3 regions of the Streptomyces sp. NPDC001339 genome follow, and region 3 is predicted to be linked to each of the others. Evidence: predicted binding sites of a transcription regulator. Region 3 holds the regulator's gene; each other region holds the start of a gene.
What was found. The regulator HrcA, encoded in region 3, represses chaperone genes, less so after heat shock. The targets are predictions, from matches to a motif close to TTNGCACTCNGNNNNNCNGAGTGCNAA.
Positions count from the first base shown of each region.

Region 1: groES (co-chaperone GroES) is a predicted target of HrcA. The motif match lies at 2,411-2,437, and genes of this name have one in related genera.
Region 2: ACFY12_RS17180 (FmdB family zinc ribbon protein) is a predicted target of HrcA. The motif match lies at 1,479-1,505, and genes of this name have one in related genera.

Region 1 is NZ_JBIAWT010000005.1:187,674-194,577, forward strand. Features, by position in the region: gene ACFY12_RS16275 (methyltransferase domain-containing protein) at 1-332, opposite strand, end outside; gene ACFY12_RS16280 (FtsW/RodA/SpoVE family cell cycle protein) at 735-2,096, opposite strand; gene groES (co-chaperone GroES) at 2,585-2,893, shown strand; gene groL (chaperonin GroEL) at 3,055-4,680, shown strand; gene ACFY12_RS16295 (hydroxyacid dehydrogenase) at 4,782-5,771, opposite strand; gene ACFY12_RS16300 (SDR family NAD(P)-dependent oxidoreductase) at 6,166-6,904, opposite strand, start outside.
Region 2 is NZ_JBIAWT010000005.1:400,647-407,550, reverse strand. Features, by position in the region: gene ACFY12_RS17185 (MFS transporter) at 15-1,316, shown strand; gene ACFY12_RS17180 (FmdB family zinc ribbon protein) at 1,517-1,855, shown strand; gene ACFY12_RS17175 (S-methyl-5'-thioadenosine phosphorylase) at 2,024-2,857, shown strand; gene ACFY12_RS17170 (hypothetical protein) at 3,104-3,403, shown strand; gene mscL (large conductance mechanosensitive channel protein MscL) at 3,686-4,183, shown strand; gene ACFY12_RS17160 (hypothetical protein) at 4,225-4,548, opposite strand; gene ACFY12_RS17155 (AMP-binding protein) at 5,230-5,766, opposite strand; gene ACFY12_RS17150 (rhodanese-like domain-containing protein) at 6,211-6,904, opposite strand, start outside.
Region 3 is NZ_JBIAWT010000009.1:246,028-252,931, forward strand. Features, by position in the region: gene ACFY12_RS26650 (nitronate monooxygenase) at 1-322, opposite strand, end outside; gene dnaJ (molecular chaperone DnaJ) at 513-1,649, opposite strand; gene hrcA (heat-inducible transcriptional repressor HrcA) at 1,650-2,666, opposite strand; gene ACFY12_RS26665 (MBL fold metallo-hydrolase) at 2,981-3,715, shown strand; gene ACFY12_RS26670 (DUF3097 domain-containing protein) at 3,878-4,714, shown strand; gene ACFY12_RS26675 (Uma2 family endonuclease) at 4,692-5,261, opposite strand; gene hemW (radical SAM family heme chaperone HemW) at 5,368-6,600, opposite strand; gene ACFY12_RS26685 (SpoIIE family protein phosphatase) at 6,726-6,904, opposite strand, start outside.

The sequences.
Region 1 (6,904 bases), on a different contig from region 3:
GCGTCACCGCCGATACCGCAGCACAGGTCGGCGAGGCGGCGCACCCCGAGCCCGGCGAAACACTCGGCGCGGTGGCGCGCCACCGTCGTACGGGTCGACTGCTCCACGCCATGGGGCGTGAAGTACATCCGCCCGGCATCGGCCCCGAACTTCGCCGCGGCGCGCTGCCGGAGCCGCGCCTGGCCGAGCGCCGCGGACACCAGGGGCGCGGCGTGCGTACGCCGCAGCCGGGTGGCTGCCGCCAGCTCTTCCGCGGGGTCGTAGCCCCGCAGCTCCTCCAGCAGCGATTGCCCCTCCGGGGCGAGCAACTCGACAAATTCCTCGACGTTCACGCGGCCATTGTCGCTTCCCGCCGTTCCGCTGCGCTTGGCTGCCTTCCCACGTTGTCGGCTGCGGCGCCGTACCTCCGTTTCGCCGTTGCGCCTGGCGGCGGGCCGTTGCCGCTGCGCGGGGCTTTACGTCACGGGTGCGCCCCTCCGGACTGGCGTCCTGCGGTGCGCCCCCTCCCGTGGGTGGGTGGAAGAAGACCGGTGGGGGTGTACGTAGCCGATCGTCTGCTGGCAGTGGACCACTCACGCACACCCCCACTCACCGTTTTTCTCCCACTCCCGGGAGGGGCCGCTCCGCAGGACGAAGTCCGGAGGAGCGGACCCGCGCCCGACAAACCCACGCCCGCCGCAGGCGTAACGGCGAAACGGAGGTACGGCGGGAAAGCCGACAACGTGGGAAGGCCCCTAGCGGGAGCGCACCGGCTCACGCCGGCGCTGCGCGTGGTCGCTGATGCGCAGCAAAAGCGCCACCATCACCCAGTTCGCCACCAGCGACGATCCGCCCTTGGCCAGGAACGGGAGGGCCTTGCCGGTGAGGGGGATGAGGCCGGTGACGCCGCCGGCGACGACGAAGACCTGGAGGAGCAGTGCGCCGGCGAGGCCGACCGCGAGGAGCTTGCTGAACGGGTCGCGGGCTATCAGCCCCGCCCGCAGGCCGCGCTGGGCGAGCAGGACGTAGAGCACCAGCACGACCATCACGCCGGCCAGGCCGAGCTCCTCGCCGACCGTGGTGAGGATGAAGTCGCTGTTGCCGGCGAAGCCGACCAGCTCGGGGTGGCCCTGGCCCAGGCCACTGCCGCTGATGCCGCCGCTGCCGAAGCTGAACAGGGCCTGGCCGAGCTGGTCGGACATGAGCTCCGCCCGGCCCTCCTTGGTGAAGGCCCGCATGGGGTCGAGCCAGGCGGTGACCCGGCCGTGGACATGCGGTTCCAGGGTGCCGACGACGGCCGCGCCGACCGTGGCCATCAGCAGGCCGCAGACGACCCAGCTGGTGCGGCCGGTGGCCATGTAGAGCATGATCACGAAGACGCCGAAGAAGATCAGCGAGGTGCCCAGGTCGCGTTCGAAGACCAGCACCAGCAGGCTGATCACCCAGATCGTGAAGATCGGCGCCAGTTGCCGGCCCGGGGGCAGCTGCATGCCCATGAACCGGCGCCCGGCCAGCGCCAGCGCATCGCGGTTGACGGTGAGGTAGCCTGCGAAGAACACCGTGATCGCGATCTTGACGAATTCGCCGGGCTGCAGGGACAGCGGGCCGAGGAGGATCCAGCGCTTGGCGCCGAAGGTGTCCGCACCGAAGAAGGCCGGCGCCATCAGCAGCACCAGCGCGACCGCCATCATCACGTAGATGTACCGCTGCAGGATGCGGTGATCGCGCAGCACCAGCAGGGCGACGACGCAGACCGCCACCCCGATCACCGACCACACCAGCTGGCCGCTGGCCGCCTCCGCGATCTTCAGTCTGGGCGTCTGCGCGTAGGTGATGTCCAGGCGGTGCAGCAGGACGAGGCCGATCCCGGTCAGCAGGGTCGCCAGCGGCAGGATCAGGGGATCGGCGCGCGGTGCGAAGCGGCGCAGCACCAGATGCGGCACCAGGGCGAGGAAGAACATGCTGACCGAGAAGCCGGTCAGGCCGCCGGGCAGCCGGCCGGTCATCGCCAGCCCGGTCCAGGCGTAGCCGAAGACGGCGATCAGGACGACGAATGCGAGGAGCCAGGCCTCGGTTCTGCGGCGGTTCGGGGCCGCGGCGAGTGCGGCGAACGTCATGGTGCGCTCGGCATCGCTCTCCGGTTGCTCGTTCGCCCGGGGAGCGCCGGTCAGTCCACGCACGCGTTACCTCCGCATCGATGGTCAATGCACGGGCCGGTCCGGACTGGTTCCCACGCCATATGACATGCCCCGGACCCGGTTCATCGGCCCGGTAGTCGGGGAGGTAGACGAGGGCAGTGGGGGGCGTGGTTGCCAGGAAACGCGAAGATGTGTCCGATTTGGCATGAACCCGTGCCCGCGCGGATCGCGGGAACCCGCACCCGCGCAAATCGGCAGGTCAACCGCCGCCACCGGAACCGCTCCTCGCCGCGCTGGCACTCCGCTTGACCGAGTGCTAACCGCGTCATAGTCTCGGCTCTGGCACTCTCCCTGGGGGAGTGCCAGAACACAGCGACGGGCAGGTCCGGCACCCGCGACGACGGATCCACCTGGTCGCCACCTCAGACAGTTAACCCCGTGAGATCTCCGAAGGGGGAGGTCGGATCGTGACGACCACCAGCTCCAAGGTTGCCATCAAGCCGCTCGAGGACCGCATCGTGGTCCAGCCGCTCGACGCCGAGCAGACCACGGCCTCGGGCCTGGTCATCCCGGACACCGCGAAGGAGAAGCCCCAGGAGGGCGCCGTCCTCGCCGTCGGTCCGGGCCGTTTCGAGAACGGTGAGCGCCTTCCGCTCGACGTGAAGGTCGGCGACGTCGTGCTCTACAGCAAGTACGGCGGCACCGAGGTGAAGTACAACGGCGACGAGTACCTCGTTCTCTCGGCTCGCGACGTGCTCGCGATCATCGAGAAGTAAAAGGGTTCGCTCCGCGCATGCGGAGATGTTCCTTCACCCAGATTTGCCGTGATCTGCGCCCCTGGTTCCCGAGTCTGAACAGCCCGGGGCAGGGGCGCAGTTCCGTTTGACACCGCGGTCCCCACTGCGTGCCGAGGATCGCAATGAGAGGACAGCTACCCATGGCGAAGATCCTGAAGTTCGACGAGGACGCCCGTCGTGCCCTTGAGCGCGGCGTCAACAAGCTTGCCGACACGGTCAAGGTGACGATCGGCCCCAAGGGCCGCAACGTCGTCATCGACAAGAAGTTCGGCGCCCCGACCATCACCAACGACGGTGTCACCATCGCCCGCGAGGTCGAGGTCGAGGACCCGTACGAGAACCTGGGCGCCCAGCTCGTCAAGGAGGTGGCGACCAAGACCAACGACATCGCGGGTGACGGCACCACCACCGCCACCGTGCTGGCCCAGGCGCTGGTCCGCGAGGGCCTGCGCAACGTCGCCGCGGGTGCCTCCCCGGCCGCCCTGAAGAAGGGCATCGACGCCGCCGTCGCGGCCGTGTCCGAGGAGCTCCTCGCGACCTCGCGCCCGATCGACGACAAGGCCGACATCGCCGCCGTGGCCGCCCTGTCCGCGCAGGACAAGCAGGTCGGCGAGCTGATCGCCGAGGCCATGGACAAGGTCGGCAAGGACGGCGTCATCACCGTCGAGGAGTCCAACACCTTCGGTCTGGAGCTGGACTTCACCGAGGGCATGGCCTTCGACAAGGGCTACCTCTCGCCGTACATGGTCACCGACCAGGAGCGTATGGAGGCCGTCCTCGAGGACCCGTACATCCTGATCCACCAGGGCAAGATCTCGTCCATCCAGGACCTGCTGCCGCTCCTGGAGAAGATCATCCAGGCCGGTGGCTCCAAGCCGCTGCTGATCATCGCCGAGGACGTCGAGGGCGAGGCCCTGTCGACCCTGGTCGTCAACAAGATCCGTGGCACCTTCAACGCCGTGGCCGTGAAGGCCCCCGGCTTCGGTGACCGCCGCAAGGCGATGCTCGGCGACATGGCCACCCTCACCGGTGCCACCGTCATCGCCGAGGAGGTCGGCCTCAAGCTCGACCAGGCCGGTCTGGACGTGCTGGGCACCGCCCGCCGCGTGACCATCACCAAGGACGACACCACCATCGTCGACGGCGGCGGCAACGCCGGGGACGTCGAAGGCCGCGTCGCCCAGATCAAGGCCGAGATCGAGTCCACCGACTCCGACTGGGACCGCGAGAAGCTCCAGGAGCGCCTCGCCAAGCTCGCCGGTGGCGTCTGCGTCATCCGCGTGGGTGCGGCCACCGAGGTCGAGCTCAAGGAGAAGAAGCACCGCCTGGAGGATGCCATCTCCGCGACCCGCGCCGCGGTCGAGGAGGGCATCGTCTCCGGTGGTGGCTCCGCGCTGGTCCACGCCGTGAAGGTGCTGGACGGCAACCTCGGCAAGGACGGCGACGAGGCCACCGGTGTCGCCGTGGTCCGCCGCGCCGCCGTCGAGCCGCTGCGCTGGATCGCCGAGAACGCGGGCCTCGAGGGCTACGTGATCACCGCCAAGGTCGCCGAGCAGGACAAGGGCCAGGGCTTCAACGCCGCCACCGGCGAGTACGGCGACCTGGTCAAGGCCGGCGTCATCGACCCGGTCAAGGTCACCCGCTCCGCCCTGGAGAACGCCGCGTCGATCGCCTCCCTGCTGCTCACGACCGAGACCCTGGTCGTCGAGAAGAAGGAAGAGGAGCCCGCCGCCGAGGCCGGCCACGGTCACGGCCACGCGCACTGACGCCTCCCGCCCGCGTATGCCCGCATACGCGCGTACGACGGCCCGGTCCCCTTTCCGAGGGGGCCGGGCCTCGCCCGTTCCGGCCGGACCGCCGGACGGGGTCAGGCCGAATGGCCGAGGTCGGCCGCCCGTACGGAACCTGCGAACGGCACTCCCCTCACATAGCGCTCGACCTCGTCCAGCGCCGCATCGGCCAGCCGGTGCAGCTCGCCGCCCATCGACCCCGCGATATGCGGGGTGAGCAGGACGTTCGGCAGGTCGTACAACAGCGAGCAGGGCGGCGGGAGTTCGGGCTCGGTGACGTCGAGGACGGCGTGGAGGCGGCCGGTGCGCAGCTCCGCCAGCAGCGCCGTCCCGTCGACGAGCGAGCCGCGGGCGGTGTTGACCAGGGTGGCACCGTCCGGCATCAGGGCCAGCTCGCGGGCCCCGAGCAGATGGCGGGTGGCGGGCAGCTGCGGCGCGTGCACGGTGACGATGTCGCTCCCCGCGCACAGCTCACCGAGGCCCACCGGCCGCACCCTCAGCCGGCCGGCCTCGGCGGGGTCCACGTACGGGTCGTACAGCAGCACACGCAGGTCGAACGGGCGCAGGAGCGCGATCACGCGGCGGCCGATACGGGAGGCGCCGATGACCCCGACCGTACGGCGGTAGTTGCCGGCCCGCGCCAGCTCGGCGTGCCAGTCATGCGGCCGGCCGCGCAGCTCGCGGTAGCGGTGCGCGGCGTGCAGGACCCGCTTGTTGGCCAGCAGGATCGCGGCCAGGGTGTACTCGGCGACCGGGAGCGCGTTCGCGTCGGCGGCCGACGCGACGGCGATCCCGCGCTCCCAGCAGGCGTCGGTGAGGTGGTGCTTGACGGAGCCGGCGGCGTGGACGACCGCACGGAGCCGCGGCGCGGCGGCGAGCACACGGCTCGTCAGAGGCGGCGCGCCCCACCCGGTGAGGAGAATCTCGGCCCGGGCCAGCGCGGCGGCGACGGCGGGGGCCGGGTCCGCCAACTCGTCGGCGACGAGGCGCGGGTCGGTGTGCGTCAGGGAACGGAGCCGGGCCCGGTGACGGTCGCTGAACAGACGCTCGGCGGTAGCGGGAGCCATCGCCAGGAGCAGCTGGGGGCGTTCTCCGCTGTGCTCGGTGGGTGAGGGCGGTGGGGTCACGGGTCCTCCTGCACGTTGCGTAGACGCTCCCCGCACTCAGCCTTTCCCACCGACTCGCAGCACCGATACGACGGCACCAGCACCCACCCACCCCTCCCCCCCACCCACGGGAGGGGCCGGACCGCAGGACGCCAGTCCGGAGGGCCGGACCCGTGACGTACAGCCCCGCGCAGCGGCAACGGCCCGCCGCCAGGCGAAACGGCGGGAAAGCCGACAACGTGGGAAGGCAGCCAAGCGCAGCGGAACGGCCGGCCGCCAGGCCGAACGGCGAGCAACCACCACGGCGGGAAAGCCAAAAACGTGGGAAGCCGGCCAAGCGCAGCGGACGGGCGGACTACCGCGGACCGTACTTCCGCCCGGTCCGTGACGAAAGGCCGCCGAGGACGCTCCGCGGCGTCAGCTTCACCGCGCCCATCAGGGCCTTGTAGCGCGGGTCGGGGACGGACAGCGACTTCCCCCGCACCAGGTCCTTCATCGCCGCGTCCACCAGCTTGTCCGCGTCCAGCCACATCCAGCCGGGGATGTTGTCCGTGCCCATCCCGGCCCGCTGGTGGAACTCGGTCCGTACGAAACCGGGGCACAGCGCCATCAGACGCACTCCGCTGCCCGCGAGGTCGCGTGCGGCGCCCTGGGTGAACTGCACGACCCACGCCTTGCTCGCGCCATAGGTGCCGCGCGGGACGAACGCCGCCACCGACGCCACATTGACCACCGCGCCGCGCCGCCGCTCGCGCATCCCGCGCACCGCGGCGGTGGTGAGCCGCAGCACCGCCTCGCAGTGCACCTTGAGCATCGCCAGCTCATCGGCCATCGAGACCTCGAGGTATTCGCCCTTGTTGCCGAAGCCGGCGTTGTTCACCAGCAGGTCGACCGGATGCCTGGGGTCCGAGAGCCGTGCCTCGACCGCCGCGATACCGTCCTCCGCCGACAGATCGGCGCGCAGTACCTCGGCCTCGATGCCGTGCCGGTCGTGCAGTTCGGTCGCCTGCTCGCGCAGTCGCTTCTCGTCGCGTGCCACCAGCACCACGTTGTGGCCGTCGCCCGCCAGCCGCCGGGCGAACGCCGCCCCGATG
Region 2 (6,904 bases), on a different contig from region 3:
AGAAAGGCCCGGCCGTGGCAACCGCGGTCAAGGAATCCCGTCCCGGATACGGACAACTGCTCCGCACCCCTGGTGCATGGACATTCCTGCTGCCCGGCTTCCTGGCCCGGCAGCCCTTCGCGATGCTGACCATCAGCATCGTGCTGCTCGTCGAGTCCACCACCGGCTCCTACGGCACCGCGGGCGCGGTGTCCGCCGCGACCGGTATCTCGATGGCCCTGTTCGCCCCGCAGTGCGGCAAGCTCGCCGACCGCTTCGGCCAGCGCGCGGTGCTGCTCCCCGGCGTACTGGTGCACGCCGTCGGCGTCTCGGTACTGATCGCGCTCGCCCTGGCCCACGCCCCCCTGTGGGCACTGTTCGCCGTCGCGGTCCCTACGGGCGCCTCGACTCCTCAGGTCGGCCCGATGGTGCGGGCCCGTTGGGCCGCCCGGCTCGGCGGCAGTCCCCTGATGCCCACGGCCGCCGCCTTCGAGTCGGTCACCGACGAGTTCACCTTCGTCGTCGGCCCCGTACTGGCCACCGCGCTGTGCACCGGCGTCCACCCGGCGGCCGGTCTGGTCGCCGAGGCCGCGCTGACGCTGGCCGGCGGGCTGCTGTTCGCCACGCAGAAGCGCAGCCAGCCGCCGGTGCACCGGGCCGGGGCCGGTGACAAGCCGCGCGTCTCGGCGCTGTCCGTGCCCGGCGTCCGCGTCCTGATCGCCGCGTTCCTCGGCATCGGCGCCGTCTTCGGCGGTATGCAGGTCTCCCTGACCGCGCTCACCCAGGACATCGGGCAGCCCGGCATCAACGGCGTCCTCTACGGGATCTTCGCGGGCGGCAACATGCTCGCCGGTATCGCCTGCGGCGCGATCGCCTGGAAGATCGGCCCGCGGCGCCGGCTGCTCACCGCCTACGGACTGCTGGCGCTGGCCACCACCCCGCTGTGGGCGGTCACCTCCGTTCCGCTGCTGGGCGCCGTCGGCCTGCTCGTCGGTCTGTGCATCGCGCCCGCGCTGATCACCGGCTACACGCTCGTCGACTCCCTGGTGCCGGCCACCGCCCGTACCGAGGCGTTCACCTGGCTGACCGGCTCGGTCGCGCTCGGCCAGGCGGCCGCGTCCACGTTCGCCGGCCAGCTGGCGGACCGCTTCGGCCCGAGCACCGGATTCCTGGTGCCGCTGGCCGGCACGGCGCTGGCCTTCGTCGTCCTGATGACGCTCCGCGCCCGCCTGGTGCCGCACTCCTCGACCGTGATCGCCTCCCAGGGCGGCGGCGCCGAGGCCCCGGCCACCGGGCTGGAGAGCCGGGAACGGGAACAGCAGCTGGCGAGCAGCTGACCGGGGCCGCCGGACGCTGAGCCGTACCTCCGCCTGGGCGCAGACCGGGCGCCAACCGAGCGGAGACCGGACGTGGACCGGACGTGGACCGGACGTGGAGTCCGTCACCGTACGCCGGTCGCGGTGGACTGACGGGCCGGAATACTGCAAGATGGAGCGTCGTTAGCACTCATCGAGTGAGAGTGCCAGGAGGAAGTCAAGTGCCGACCTACCAGTACCAGTGCACCGAGTGCGGCGAGGGCCTCGAGGCGGTGCAGAAGTTCACCGACGACGCGCTCACCGAGTGCCCCAGCTGCAACGGACGCCTCAAGAAGGTGTTCTCCGCGGTCGGCATCGTCTTCAAGGGCTCCGGCTTCTACCGCAACGACAGCCGCGGCTCGTCGTCCAGCAGCAGCCCCGCGAAGAGCTCCTCCTCGTCGAACGCCTCGTCGTCCTCCTCGGACTCCGCCGGCTCCTCGTCGAGCAGCTCCGACGCCAAGTCGTCCACCTCGACCGCGGCGTCCTCCAGCAGCACGACGAGCACCAGCTCCGCGGCCTGAGCCGCGCCCCGTACGCACCCTCCACCGGGCCCTGCCGTCAGCCGACGGCGGGGCCCGGTGCGTGTGACAGCCCGGCGCCAGGAGATCCCCGCGGGAGGCGTCCAGAGGCATCCAGGAGATGTCCACAGGAGACCCCGCCCTGGTGGGTCACCCGCTAGTGTGGCCGCCATGGCTGACGCGCAGATAGGTGTCATCGGCGGCTCGGGCTTCTACTCCTTCCTCGACGACGTGACCGAGATCACCGTCGACACCCCCTACGGCGCCCCCAGCGACTCGCTGTTCCTCGGCGAGATCGCCGGCCTCCAGGTCGCCTTCCTGCCCCGGCACGGCCGTGGGCACCACCTCCCGCCGCACCGCATCAACTACCGCGCCAATCTGTGGGCCCTGCGCTCGCTCGGCGTACGCCAGGTCCTCGGCCCGTGCGCGGTCGGCGGTCTGCGCCCGGAGTACGGCCCCGGCACGCTGCTGATCCCCGACCAGCTCGTGGACCGCACCAAGGCCCGCGCGCAGACGTACTTCGACGGCGTACCGCTGCCGAACGGGGAGATTCCCCACGTCGTCCACGTCACCTTCGCCGACCCGTACTGCCCGGTCGGCCGTGAGGCCGCGCTCGCCTCGGCGCGCGGCCGCGACTGGGAGCCGGTCGACGGCGGCACCCTCGTCGTCATCGAGGGCCCCCGCTTCTCGACCCGCGCCGAATCGCGCTGGCACGCCGCCCAGGGCTGGTCGGTGGTCGGCATGACCGGCCACCCCGAGGCCGTCCTGGCACGCGAACTGGGTCTGTGCTACACGTCGTTGACGCTGGTGACCGACCTGGACGCGGGCACCGAGACCGGCGACGGCGTCTCCCACGAGGAAGTCCTGAGCGTCTTCTCCCAGAACGTCGGCCGGCTGCGCGAGGTCCTCTTCGACACGGTCGCGGCCCTCCCCGACAACGCGGACCGCAACTGCCTCTGCGCCGACGCCCACGCGGGCTGGGACCTGGGCATCGAACTCCCTTAGCCGCCCTGCTCCGGCAGCCGTCCGGCCCGTCCCGCCTGGGGGCGCCTCCCACGTAGCTGTCCTGGGCGCCTCCCGCAGTCGTCCTGGGCGGTCTGGCAGCCGTTCTGGGCGGTCTGGCAGCCCCTCCCGGGTGACCGAGTTATCCACAACGACGAGGTCGTCCACAGCCCTGAGCGGCCGCACGCGAACTACGGCACGGTGGTGACCGCCAGTTCACCCGACGCCACTCCAAGGCGGTGACCACCCATGCCCCTGCCCCTGCCCATGTCCACTCCCCTACCCCTGTCCACGCCCCTGCCGCACACCCCACCGAACGCCCTCGCCTCCCCGCCCCTCCCCACACCCCCGCGATGTGAAGTGCCCCACTTCGCCCCGGTACGGCCCGGCGGCGGCAGACTGCGCTGGGCACGCGCCACACGGCGGCGGATACTGGCCGCCGGACTCGCCCTGACCGCCGCAGCGCTGGCCGGCGCCGCCTCGTACGGCGCCGTACGGACTCCTCCCGCCGCCGGCTGCCCGTCGACGGCGGCGCTCGGAGGGCGGTAATCGTGCCCCAAGATCAAGTTGGCGTCTCTCCGTACGCCGGGCGACACTGCTGCGGGTGGCGGGGCACCCCGCGCGCGCCAACGAGGACGCGCCCACCACGCCGGTACCGCCGAGACCCCCTCTCCCCCACCCGCGGGACGTACCGGCCCCACTCCCTCCGTCTCCGTACGTTCCGCACCGACGCTCCGAGCGATCGCCGGTTCGGATCGCGCGGCTGGACATCCCCGCCCCGCCCTGCCGTATGTTGCGGTGTCCCTAGTGAGCGTGGAAAGAGGCTGTCAGGTGAGCGAGAGCAAGGGCATCCTTCAGGGATTCAAGGAATTCCTGATGCGCGGCAACGTCATCGAGCTGGCGGTCGCGGTCGTGGTCGGTGCGGCATTCACCAACATCGTGAATGCCGTGGTCAAGGGCGTGATCAACCCGATCGTCGGCGCCCTCGGCTCACAGAACCTCGACAACTACAAGACGTGCCTCAGCGCCGCCTGCACCGTGGACAAGAAGACGGGCGCGTACACCGACGGCATCTACATCCTCTGGGGCTCGGTGCTGAGCGCCGCTCTGACGTTCCTGATCACCGCCGCGGTCGTCTACTTCCTCATGATCCTTCCGATGAACAAGTGGAAGCAGCGCCAGGAGGCCAAGAAGCCGACCGACAACACCCCGCCACCCCCGACCGAGATCGAGCTGCTCACCGAGATCCGCGACGCACTGCTCGCCCAGCGCAACGGCTCGCTCACGTCGGCCACGGGCAACATCGGCATCCAGAAGACGCACGAGTAGGAGGCGCCGGCGGACGGCACAAGCCCCCCCCGACGCCTCGCTCAGAGGTGGTGGGGCGGCTTTTCGTCGAGGAAGCGGGCGAGATCGCCGGCACTGTCACCGCCGGTCGGGCGCTCGCCCCAGCCCCGGTCGGTGTCATCGGACGACCGCTGGCTCAGCGGGTCGTCGAAGATCAGACGCGCGGCGGACGCGGACACCGGGCGCGCCGGGGCCACGACCTTGCCGCCCTCCTCGGCATCGCCCTCAGCGCCCCCCGGGGAGGCCGGAACGGCTTCGACGTCCTCGACGGCCTGGGCAGCCGACGGGACAGCCGGTGAGGTCGCCTGGGGCTCGGCGGCCGACTCGGATTCGCGGGTGGTGCTCACGCCTCCAGGGTACGGGCGGAGGGCCCCGGCACCGGGACGGCAGAGCCCCACAGCGCTCACAGCACTCCGACGGCAGAGACTCGCCGCACTCTTTCGGCCGCAGCCCACGCCGCCCGTGCCTTTCGGGCACAGTTCACGCCGCCCGTGCCTTTCGGTCGCAGCTCACGCCGCCCGTGTTCGGCCGCGTTCGCGCCGCCCGTGATGCCCGTGCCGTCCCCTCCCCCGTATCAGCGGCTTTTGTCGTGGGTGGGTATGGGGTGCGGGCGCTGATTGTCGTAAGGCCGGGTCGGCGGACTCTGGGAGCCGTGACCGCGCCGACGCGGACGGCTGCGCTCGGTGCCGGGCAGGGGATGCCTGGCATGAACGTGTTCTTCGGGGGCCATGGGGACCGCGCCTTCCTGTTCCGTGTGCCCGCGCAGCGCCGTAACTCCTGGTCGGCCGGGTCCGGCGGACAGCGCACCCGCACCGGCGGATGGAACGGGGGCCCCACGCCATCGGGGCTGCCTCCAACACGGTGTCCGCGGGGCGGAATCCGGAACAGCCGGAACAGGCGGAGCGTCCGAACGCTGCGACACGGATTCCACGCTAGGTGACAGCGAGGCTTATGACCCGTTTTGCGGCTCTAGCGAGTGAGAGTCCACGCGCTGAAGCCAGTCAGCGGGCGAGAGCCCCCTGGTGAAGTCAGCAGCTGTCGTCCGCGTCGGCCAGCGCCTCATGCCACCACAGATCGCGCCCCGGCTTCCAGGACACCGGCCGTGAGCACCGGTTCACCACCAGCACCGACCGCTTCGGTGCGCCCCCCGCGGCCGCACCCCGCGCCAGCGCATGGTCGAGCACCGCCTTCACCGGCCGTACGGCCCCGTCCCAGAACGCCGCATCCGCCGTGATGAGCACCCGGGCATCCGACTCGCGGGTCCGTGCGACCAGTTCGGGCACCGTGAGCGACACCGGCAGAGTGGCGCGTATCGCATGTAACCGCCCACAGGCGAGCGTGGCGATCACCGACTCGGGTACCAGTGGGAGGTGCACCGCGACCCGGTCACCGGCCCGCACACCGAGCCGGGCGAGGGCGGCGGCAGCACGTTCGGCCTGGTCGAGAAGCATGCCGTGCGTCAGTTCTTCCAGCCGCCCCGGCTCTCCGTTCCAGGTGAGAGCGACCCGGGACGCATCCGGCTCTTGAACCTGCCGGGCGTTATCGGCAACATGATCTGAGGTCACACGGCGCAACATGCGGACCAGCATGAAGATCGCCGATCAACGATCTGTGAACGTCCGCTGTACGGGCCCGGGGTCGGTGTCGGTCTCTGCCCGCGCGTCCGGCGCTTCTCTCGCTGTGGCGCCGTGCGCTGTGACTTGGCAGGGCTCGTCGCCGTCGCCTGCGGGTTTTCCCCTAAGGGTTCGAAGGCCCCCTTGCTTCCGTCCTTCCCCGAACTGGTGCGGTCTACGCGCCGTGTGGCGCTTCTGACGTGGCGTCGTAGGTGACCGGGCGGGGTGGGGGCCGGTCACGAAGTAGGTGACCGGGCAGAGTGGAGGGCCAGTCACGAAGTAGGTGACTGGACAGGGTGGCGGGCCGGTCACGAAGTAGGTGACTGGACAGGGTGGCGGGCCGGCCGCGAAGAGGCCGGCCCGGAGGGGAGGTGTCACCATGGCACGACGTCGGGCCTACTCCGCTTCTGCTCCTGCTCCCGCTTCCGCTCCCCTCGCGTCATAGCCGCCCAGCACATCGCACACGTCCCCGAACCCGTGCGCCTCCAGGAGTGCCGCCGCGATCACGGAGCGGTTCCCGCTGCGGCAGTAGAGGACGACCGGGCGGTGGCGGTCCAGTTCGCCCATGCGGTCAGGGAGGACGGCCAGTGGGATGCTGCGGGCGCCGGGCAGGGCGCCCGCCTCGTACTCGGCGGGGTTGCGGACGTCGATCAACTGGCCGTCCTCCACAGGCAGTTCGGTGTGGTGAATGCGGCGGCTGCGGCGTACCAGTGTCGATGTGCCGGCCAACACTGTGACCGGGTCCGCGAGGTATCCGATGACGTGGTCGTATCCGATGCGGGCGAGGCGGACGCGGGCTTCACGCTCGGTGCCCGGGTCGGCGAGCAGCACGATCGGGGTGCCCGGGGCGACCACGGTGCCGGCGTACTCCGCGAACCGGGTGTCCAGGCTCGTGTGGAGCGAACCGGCCAGGTGGGCGTGGGTGTAGGAGGCCAGCGGCCGGCAGTCGAGGAGGACGGCGCCCTGCTGGTCGCGGGCCGCGAGCACCTCCTCCAGGGTGAGGGCGGCCGGGGGCCTGGCATCCAGGAGGGGGTGGCCGTCCCGGTTGAGGGCCGCGTCGTGGGCGAAGTATCCGGGTGTGGCGGGCTGC
Region 3 (6,904 bases):
CGGCGGGCCCGTCGGTGTCGCCGAGTTCGGTCTCGTACCAGGCGGCCTCACCGGCGAGCTGCTCGCGGTAGACGTCGACGGCGGAGCTGTCGGACAGGGCGGGCTGCGGCATGAAGAGGTTGACGCCGAAGGGCCCGTCGGTCAGCGACCGCAGCTGTTTGATCTCCTGGTACATGCCGTCGGCGGTTTTGTAGCCGGCGGCGAGGAAGCCGAGGCCGCCGGCGCCACAGACGGCGGCGGCCAGCGCGGGGCCTGAGCCGCCCCCGGCCATGGGGGCCTGCACGATCGGATGACGGCAGAGATCGGTCAGCGCGGTGGGCATGCGCACATCGTGTCACGCCCACCGCGCCGCTCCGAACCGGGGCGGACCCCGGCCGGACCCGCCTACCGCCCGTTAAAGCCGGACCCGCCTACCGCCCGTTGAAGGCGTCCTTCAGGCGCGAGAACAGCCCCTGCTGCCCCGGCTGACTGTGCCTGCCCGGGGGACACCCCCCGGACCCCCGGCCCCTCGCCTACCGCCCGTTGAACGCATCCTTCAACCGCGAGAACAGCCCCTGCTGCCCCGGCTGGAACTGCCCCGTGGGCCGTTCCTCGCCGCGCAGCTTGGCGAGCCGGCGCAGCAGCTCCTCCTGCTCGGGGTCGAGCTTGCCGGGCGTCTGCACCTCGACGTGGACGATCAGGTCGCCGCGGCCGTTGCCGCGCAGGTGGGTCACCCCGCGCTGGTGCAGCGGGATCGACTGGCCGGACTGGGTGCCGGGCCGGACGTCGACCTCCTCCACCCCGTCGAGCGTCTCCAGCGGGCACTTCGTGCCCAGCGCCGCCGCCGTCATCGGAATGGTGACCGTGCAGTGCAGATCGTCGCCGCGCCGCTGGAAGACCGGGTGCGGCAGCTCGTGGATCTCGACGTAGAGGTCACCGGCGGGGCCGCCGCCGGGGCCGACCTCGCCCTCGCCCGCGAGCTGGATGCGGGTGCCGTTGTCGACACCGGCCGGGATCTTGACGGTCAGGGTCCGGCGGGAGCGGATCCGTCCGTCGCCGGCGCACTCGGGGCACGGCGTCGGCACGACCGTACCGAAGCCCTGGCACTGCGGACACGGCCGCGACGTCATGACCTGGCCGAGGAAGGACCGGGTGACCTGGGAGACCTCACCACGGCCGCGGCACATGTCGCAGGTCTGGGCGGAGGTGCCGGGGGCGGCGCCCTCGCCGGTGCAGGTCGTGCACACCACTGCGGTGTCGACCTGGATGTCCTTGGTCGTACCGAAGGCCGCTTCGCTCAGCTCGACATCGAGCCGGATCATGGCGTCCTGGCCGCGGCGGGTCCGCGACCGCGGGCCGCGCTGCGACGCGGTGCCGAAGAAGGCGTCCATGATGTCCGAGAAGTTGCCGAAGCCCGCGCCGAAGCCCGCGCCGCCACCGGCGCCGCCGGACTGCGAGAGCGGGTCGCCGCCGAGGTCGTAGACCTGCTTCTTCTGCGGATCCGACAGGACCTCGTAAGCGGCGTTGATCTCCTTGAACCGCTCCTGGGTCTTGGGGTCCGGGTTCACGTCCGGGTGCAGCTCGCGCGCCAGCCGGCGGAACGCCTTCTTGATCTGGTCCTGCGAGGCATCGCGCTGTACGCCCAGGACCGCGTAGTAATCCGTGGCCACTTACGACTCCGCCAGGATCTGTCCGACGTAACGTGCCACTGCGCGTACCGCTCCCATCGTTCCGGGGTAATCCATGCGGGTCGGTCCGACCACGCCGAGTTTGGCGACTGCCTCGTCGCCCGAACCGTAACCGACCGTGACCACCGAGGTCGAGGTCAGGCCTTCATGGGCGTTCTCATGCCCGATACGTACGGTCATGCCCGAGTCCTTGGCCTCCCCGAGGAGCTTGAGCAGCACCACATGCTCCTCAAGGGCCTCCAGTACCGGACGGATGGTCAGGGGGAAATCGTGCCCGAAGCGGGTGAGATTAGCCGTACCGCCGATCAGCAGCCGCTCTTCGGTCTCCTCCACCAGAGTCTCCAGCAACACCGACAGCACTGTCGAGACCGTGCCGCGGTCCTCCTGTTCGAAGGACTCCGGAAGATCCTGCACCAACTGGGGCACGTCCGTGAACCGGCGCCCCACGACCCGGCTGTTCAGCCGCGCCCGGAGGTCGGCCAGGGAGGCCTCGGCGAACGGCGCCTGGCAGTCGACCAGCCGCTGCTCGACCCGTCCGGTGTCCGTGATCAGTACGAGCATCAGGCGGGCCGGGGCCAGCGCCAGCAGCTCGACGTGCCGGACCGTGGACCGGGTCAGCGACGGGTACTGCACCACCGCGACCTGCCGGGTCAGCTGCGCCAGCAGCCGGACCGTGCGGCCCACCACATCGTCCAGGTCGACCGCGCCGTCCAGGAAGCTGTGGATCGCCCGCCGCTCCGGGCTGGACAGCGGCTTGACGCCGGCCAGCCGGTCGACGAACAGGCGGTAGCCCTTGTCGGTCGGGATCCGCCCGGCGCTGGTGTGCGGCTGGGCGATGTAGCCCTCGTCCTCCAGCGCGGCCATGTCGTTACGGATGGTGGCCGGGGAGACCCCGAGCTTGTGGCGCTCCGTGAGTGCCTTGGAGCCGACCGGCTCCTCCGTCCCGACGTAGTCCTGGACGATGGCGCGCAGCACTTCCAGCCTGCGTTCACTGAGCATCCTGCGCACCTCCAGTCCGGCCGTCCCGCCGTCTCGTTTCTCCTGGCACTCACCCGGGCCGAGTGCCAGACCATGAGCCAGTGTACGGCCGGGTAGCACCGGCACGGCAAGGCCCGCCTCACGCAGCGCGCACCCGACGCACGCCCGACGGCCGCCTCGGACGGTCCGCCGGCCGTCACCGGATGGTCCGCTCACCTCACCGTGATCACCATCGTCGCAGGTGGCCGACGTGGTAGCTGGCCGGCCATGATGTCGATGGCCATGATCAGGCGGTCCGCCGGGCAACGCCATCGCGAGGGGGCTAGCGTCTCGGTATGCGCACTGCTTGGGAAGAGGCCGGGTGGGAACAGCTCGGTGAAGGCGTCGCCAGGCGCCGGATGCCGGGCTGGGACGAGACGATCGGGGTGATCGCCGGGGCGTCCGGCGTCATGATCGTCGACACCGGCGCGACCATCCGTGACGGCGCGGATCTGCGCCGGTCGGTCCGCGGTGTGCTGGGCCGGGACGTGACGCATATCGCGCTCACCCATCCGCATTTCGATCACGTCCTGGGCACCGCGGCCTTCGCCGGCGTCGCGGTATTCGGCGCGGCCGGCCTCGGCGACCTGCTGCGCCGCGACAAGGACGCGCTGCGGCACGACGCGATCCGTCATGGTGTCGACCGGGACGCCGCCGCGGAGGCCACCGACCTGCTCGTCGTCCCGCACCACCATGTGCACGACCAGCTCACCGTCGACCTCGGCGACCGCCCGGTGCTGCTGGCGAATGTGGGTCCCGGCCACACCGCGCACGACCTGGCCGTCCTGGTGCCCGGCCGGCACGGCGCCCCCGAGATCGTCTTCTGCGGTGACCTGGTCGAGGAGTCCGGCGAACCGCAGGCCGGCCCGGACGCACTGCCGCGGCGGTGGCCGGCGGCCCTGGACCGGCTGCTGGCCCTCGGCGGCGAGGACGCGGTGTATGTGCCCGGCCATGGCGCCGTGGTGGACGCCGCCTTCGTCCGGGCACAACGGGACGCGCTGGCCGCCCGCTTCGGCGTGTCTCCCGCCTGACCCGCCGCCCTCTCCCGCCCGGCCCGCTGCCTTCTCACCGCCTGGCCTGGTGCCCTCTCCCGCCTGACCGTTGCCTTCTCGCCGCCTGACCTGCTGCCTTCTCTGCGCTTTCCCGCCGCCTTCGCTCCGCCGCGCCTCCGCGGCTGTCCTATCGTCTGGCGCATGCGCAGCAGACAGTACGGTCCCGACCTCACGCCTCCCTGGAAGAAGCAGCGGCCCGCACCCGAGGTGCCGGCCGATCCCGATCTGGTCGTCGAGGAGGTCACCAGCGGCTTCTGCGGTGCCGTGATCCGCTGTGAGAAGACCGCCGAGGGCCCGACGGTCACCCTGGAGGACCGCTTCGGCAAACACCGTGTCTTCCCGATGACGCCCCGCGGCTTCCTCCTGGAGGGCAAGGTGGTCACCCTCGTACGCCCTCAGCGACAGCAGGCGGCGCCGAGCGGCCCGGCCCGTACGGCGTCCGGCTCCCTCGCCGTCCCCGGCGCCCGCGCCCGGGTCGCGCGCGCCGGGCGCATTTACGTCGAGGGGCGGCACGACGCCGAACTGGTCGAGCGGGTCTGGGGCGACGACCTGCGCATCGAGGGCGTGGTGGTGGAGTACCTGGAGGGCATCGACGACCTGCCGGCGATCGTCCGCAGCTTCGCCCCCGGGCCGGACGCACGACTGGGGGTACTGGTGGACCACCTCGTCCCCGGCTCGAAGGAGTCCCGGATCGCGGCCGGGGTGACCGGTGAGCATGTGCTGGTCGTGGGCCACCCGTACATCGATGTGTGGGAGGCGGTGAAGCCGTCGTCGGTCGGCATTCCGGCCTGGCCGGCCGTACCGCGCGGGCAGGACTGGAAGACGGGGGTCTGCCGGGCGCTGGGCTGGCCGGAGAACACGGGGGCGGCGTGGCAGCGGATTCTGTCGGGCGTGCGGTCTTACAAGGACCTGGAGCCACAACTCCTGGGGCGGGTGGAGGAGTTGATTGATTTTGTTACGGTCGGCGGTGCCGGTTGATGGCGGGCAGGGTGCCGAACTGGGTGGTGTCGAGCTTGATGCCGAGGGCGTCGATACGGATCGGCTTACCGAACGGGACGGTGCGCTGGACCTCGTAGTCGGCGTCCTCCCCCGCCCCGTAGGGCTCCGTGAGGAGTACGCAGCGGGCATCGTGCGGGTCGATGACGAGGTACGCCGGGATGCCCCCGGCTGCGTAGACGGATCGCTTGAGGCCGTAGTCACGGTCGACGCTGCTTCCCGAGACCACCTCCAGCAGCATCGTCACATCCGACGCCGGCACGAGCCAGCCATCACCTTCGCATGCCCCGCGCTCCATCACGACGAGGTCGGGCCGCGGATAGCTCGGCTCACCGGCGATCGCGACGTGCTGGAGCTGAAGGCGCGCCCATTCGTCGCGCGGGAACTGATTCATCACTCTCGTGACGATCTTGTTGTGGACAATATCCGGGCCCCCGGACAGCACGATGCTCCGGCGCAGCAGCTCCGCCCGCACCCCCTCCGGCGGCTCGAACTGCTCGAAGTACTCCATGATCGCCTGGTCACGCACCGCGCCCAACCACCCAACTGTCCCCGCCTGCCGCTGTGTTGTCGACAGCCTAGAACGGCAGAAGGCGGTGAAGCGGGCTTCGCCGTGAGATCACCCCGCCGAGTGATCAGTCCACCAGGTCCCTGACCACCGCGTCAGCCAACAGCCTCCCCCGGAGCGTCAGCACGGCCCGCCCCTCCTCGTACGGACCGGCGTCCAGCAGACCGTCCGCCAGGGCCTTGCGGGATGCCGCGAGGCCGTCCGGGCGCAGCAGGGACAGGGAACAGCCCTCGCGCAGCCGCAGCTCCAGCAGGATGCGCTCCACACGGCGGTCCTCGTCGGCCAGGACCTCGCGGCCCGCGCCCGGCGACCGTCCGTCCCCCAGCGCCTGGGCGTAGGCGCCCGGGTGCTTCACGTTCCACCAGCGCACGCCGCCTATGTGGCTGTGGGCGCCGGGGCCGGCGCCCCACCAGTCGGCGCCGGTCCAGTACAGCTCGTTGTGGCGGCAGCGGGCGGCCTCGGTGGTGGCCCAGTTGGAGACCTCGTACCAGTGGAAACCGGCCGCTGACAGAGCCTCCTCGGCGATCAGATAGCGGTCGGCGTGCACATCGTCATCGGTCATCGGGACCTCGCCACGACGGATCCGGCGGGCCAGCTGGGTGCCCTCCTCGACGATCAGGGCGTACGCGGAGATGTGGTCGGGGCCGGCGCCGAGGGCGGCGTCGAGGGATGCCCGCCAGTCGTCGTCGGTCTCGCCGGGGGTGCCGTAGATCAGGTCGAGGTTGATGTGCCGGAAGCCGGCGGCGCGGGCCTCGGCGACGCAGGCCTCGGGGCGGCCCGGGGTGTGCGTACGGTCGAGGATCTTCAGGACGTGCTGCCGGGCGCTCTGCATACCGAAGGAGACGCGGTTGAAACCGCCGGCGAGCAGCTCCTCCAGGTAGGCCGGGCCGACGGACTCGGGGTTGGCCTCCGTGGTGATCTCGGCGCCGGGGGCGAGGCCGAATTCGTCGCGGATCGCGGCGAGCATGCGGCCCAGGTCCGCGGCGGGGAGGAGGGTCGGGGTGCCTCCGCCGACGAAGACCGTCTCTACGGGGCGCGGGTCGTCGCCCAGCACCTTGCGGGCCAGCCGGATCTCCTCGACAACGGTGTCGGCGTAGTTGTCGCGGGAGGCCAGGGCGCCGCCGGAGCCGCGCAGCTCGCTCGCGGTGTAGGTGTTGAAGTCGCAGTAGCCGCAGCGGGTCGCGCAGTACGGCACATGCAGATAGAAGCCGAGGGGCCGCCGGGCGGCCCCCACCAGCGCATGGCGGGGCAGCGCCCCGTCCTCGGGCATCGGCTCACCATCAGGCAGTGCGGAAGGCATGGGATCCATTGTCCGTCATGGGACCGACAACGTCCGTCAGAGGACCGGCGGCCTGGATTCCGGCCGGTGACGGCCTGGATTCCGGCCGGTGAGCACTGGTGGATGTCGCTTTCGCCGGTGGGCGGCTACGAGAGGCCGCCCGCCGCCTTGAGCACGAGAAGTGCCAGGTCGTCGTCGGGCGGGGCGGGGTCGAAGGCGTGGACGGCGGTGCGGAGGTGATCGGCGAGGGCCTTGGCGCTCAGGCCGACGCCTGCCGCGAGGGCCTTGGCCAGCCCGTCCTCGTCGTCGAAGAGCCGGCGGCCGG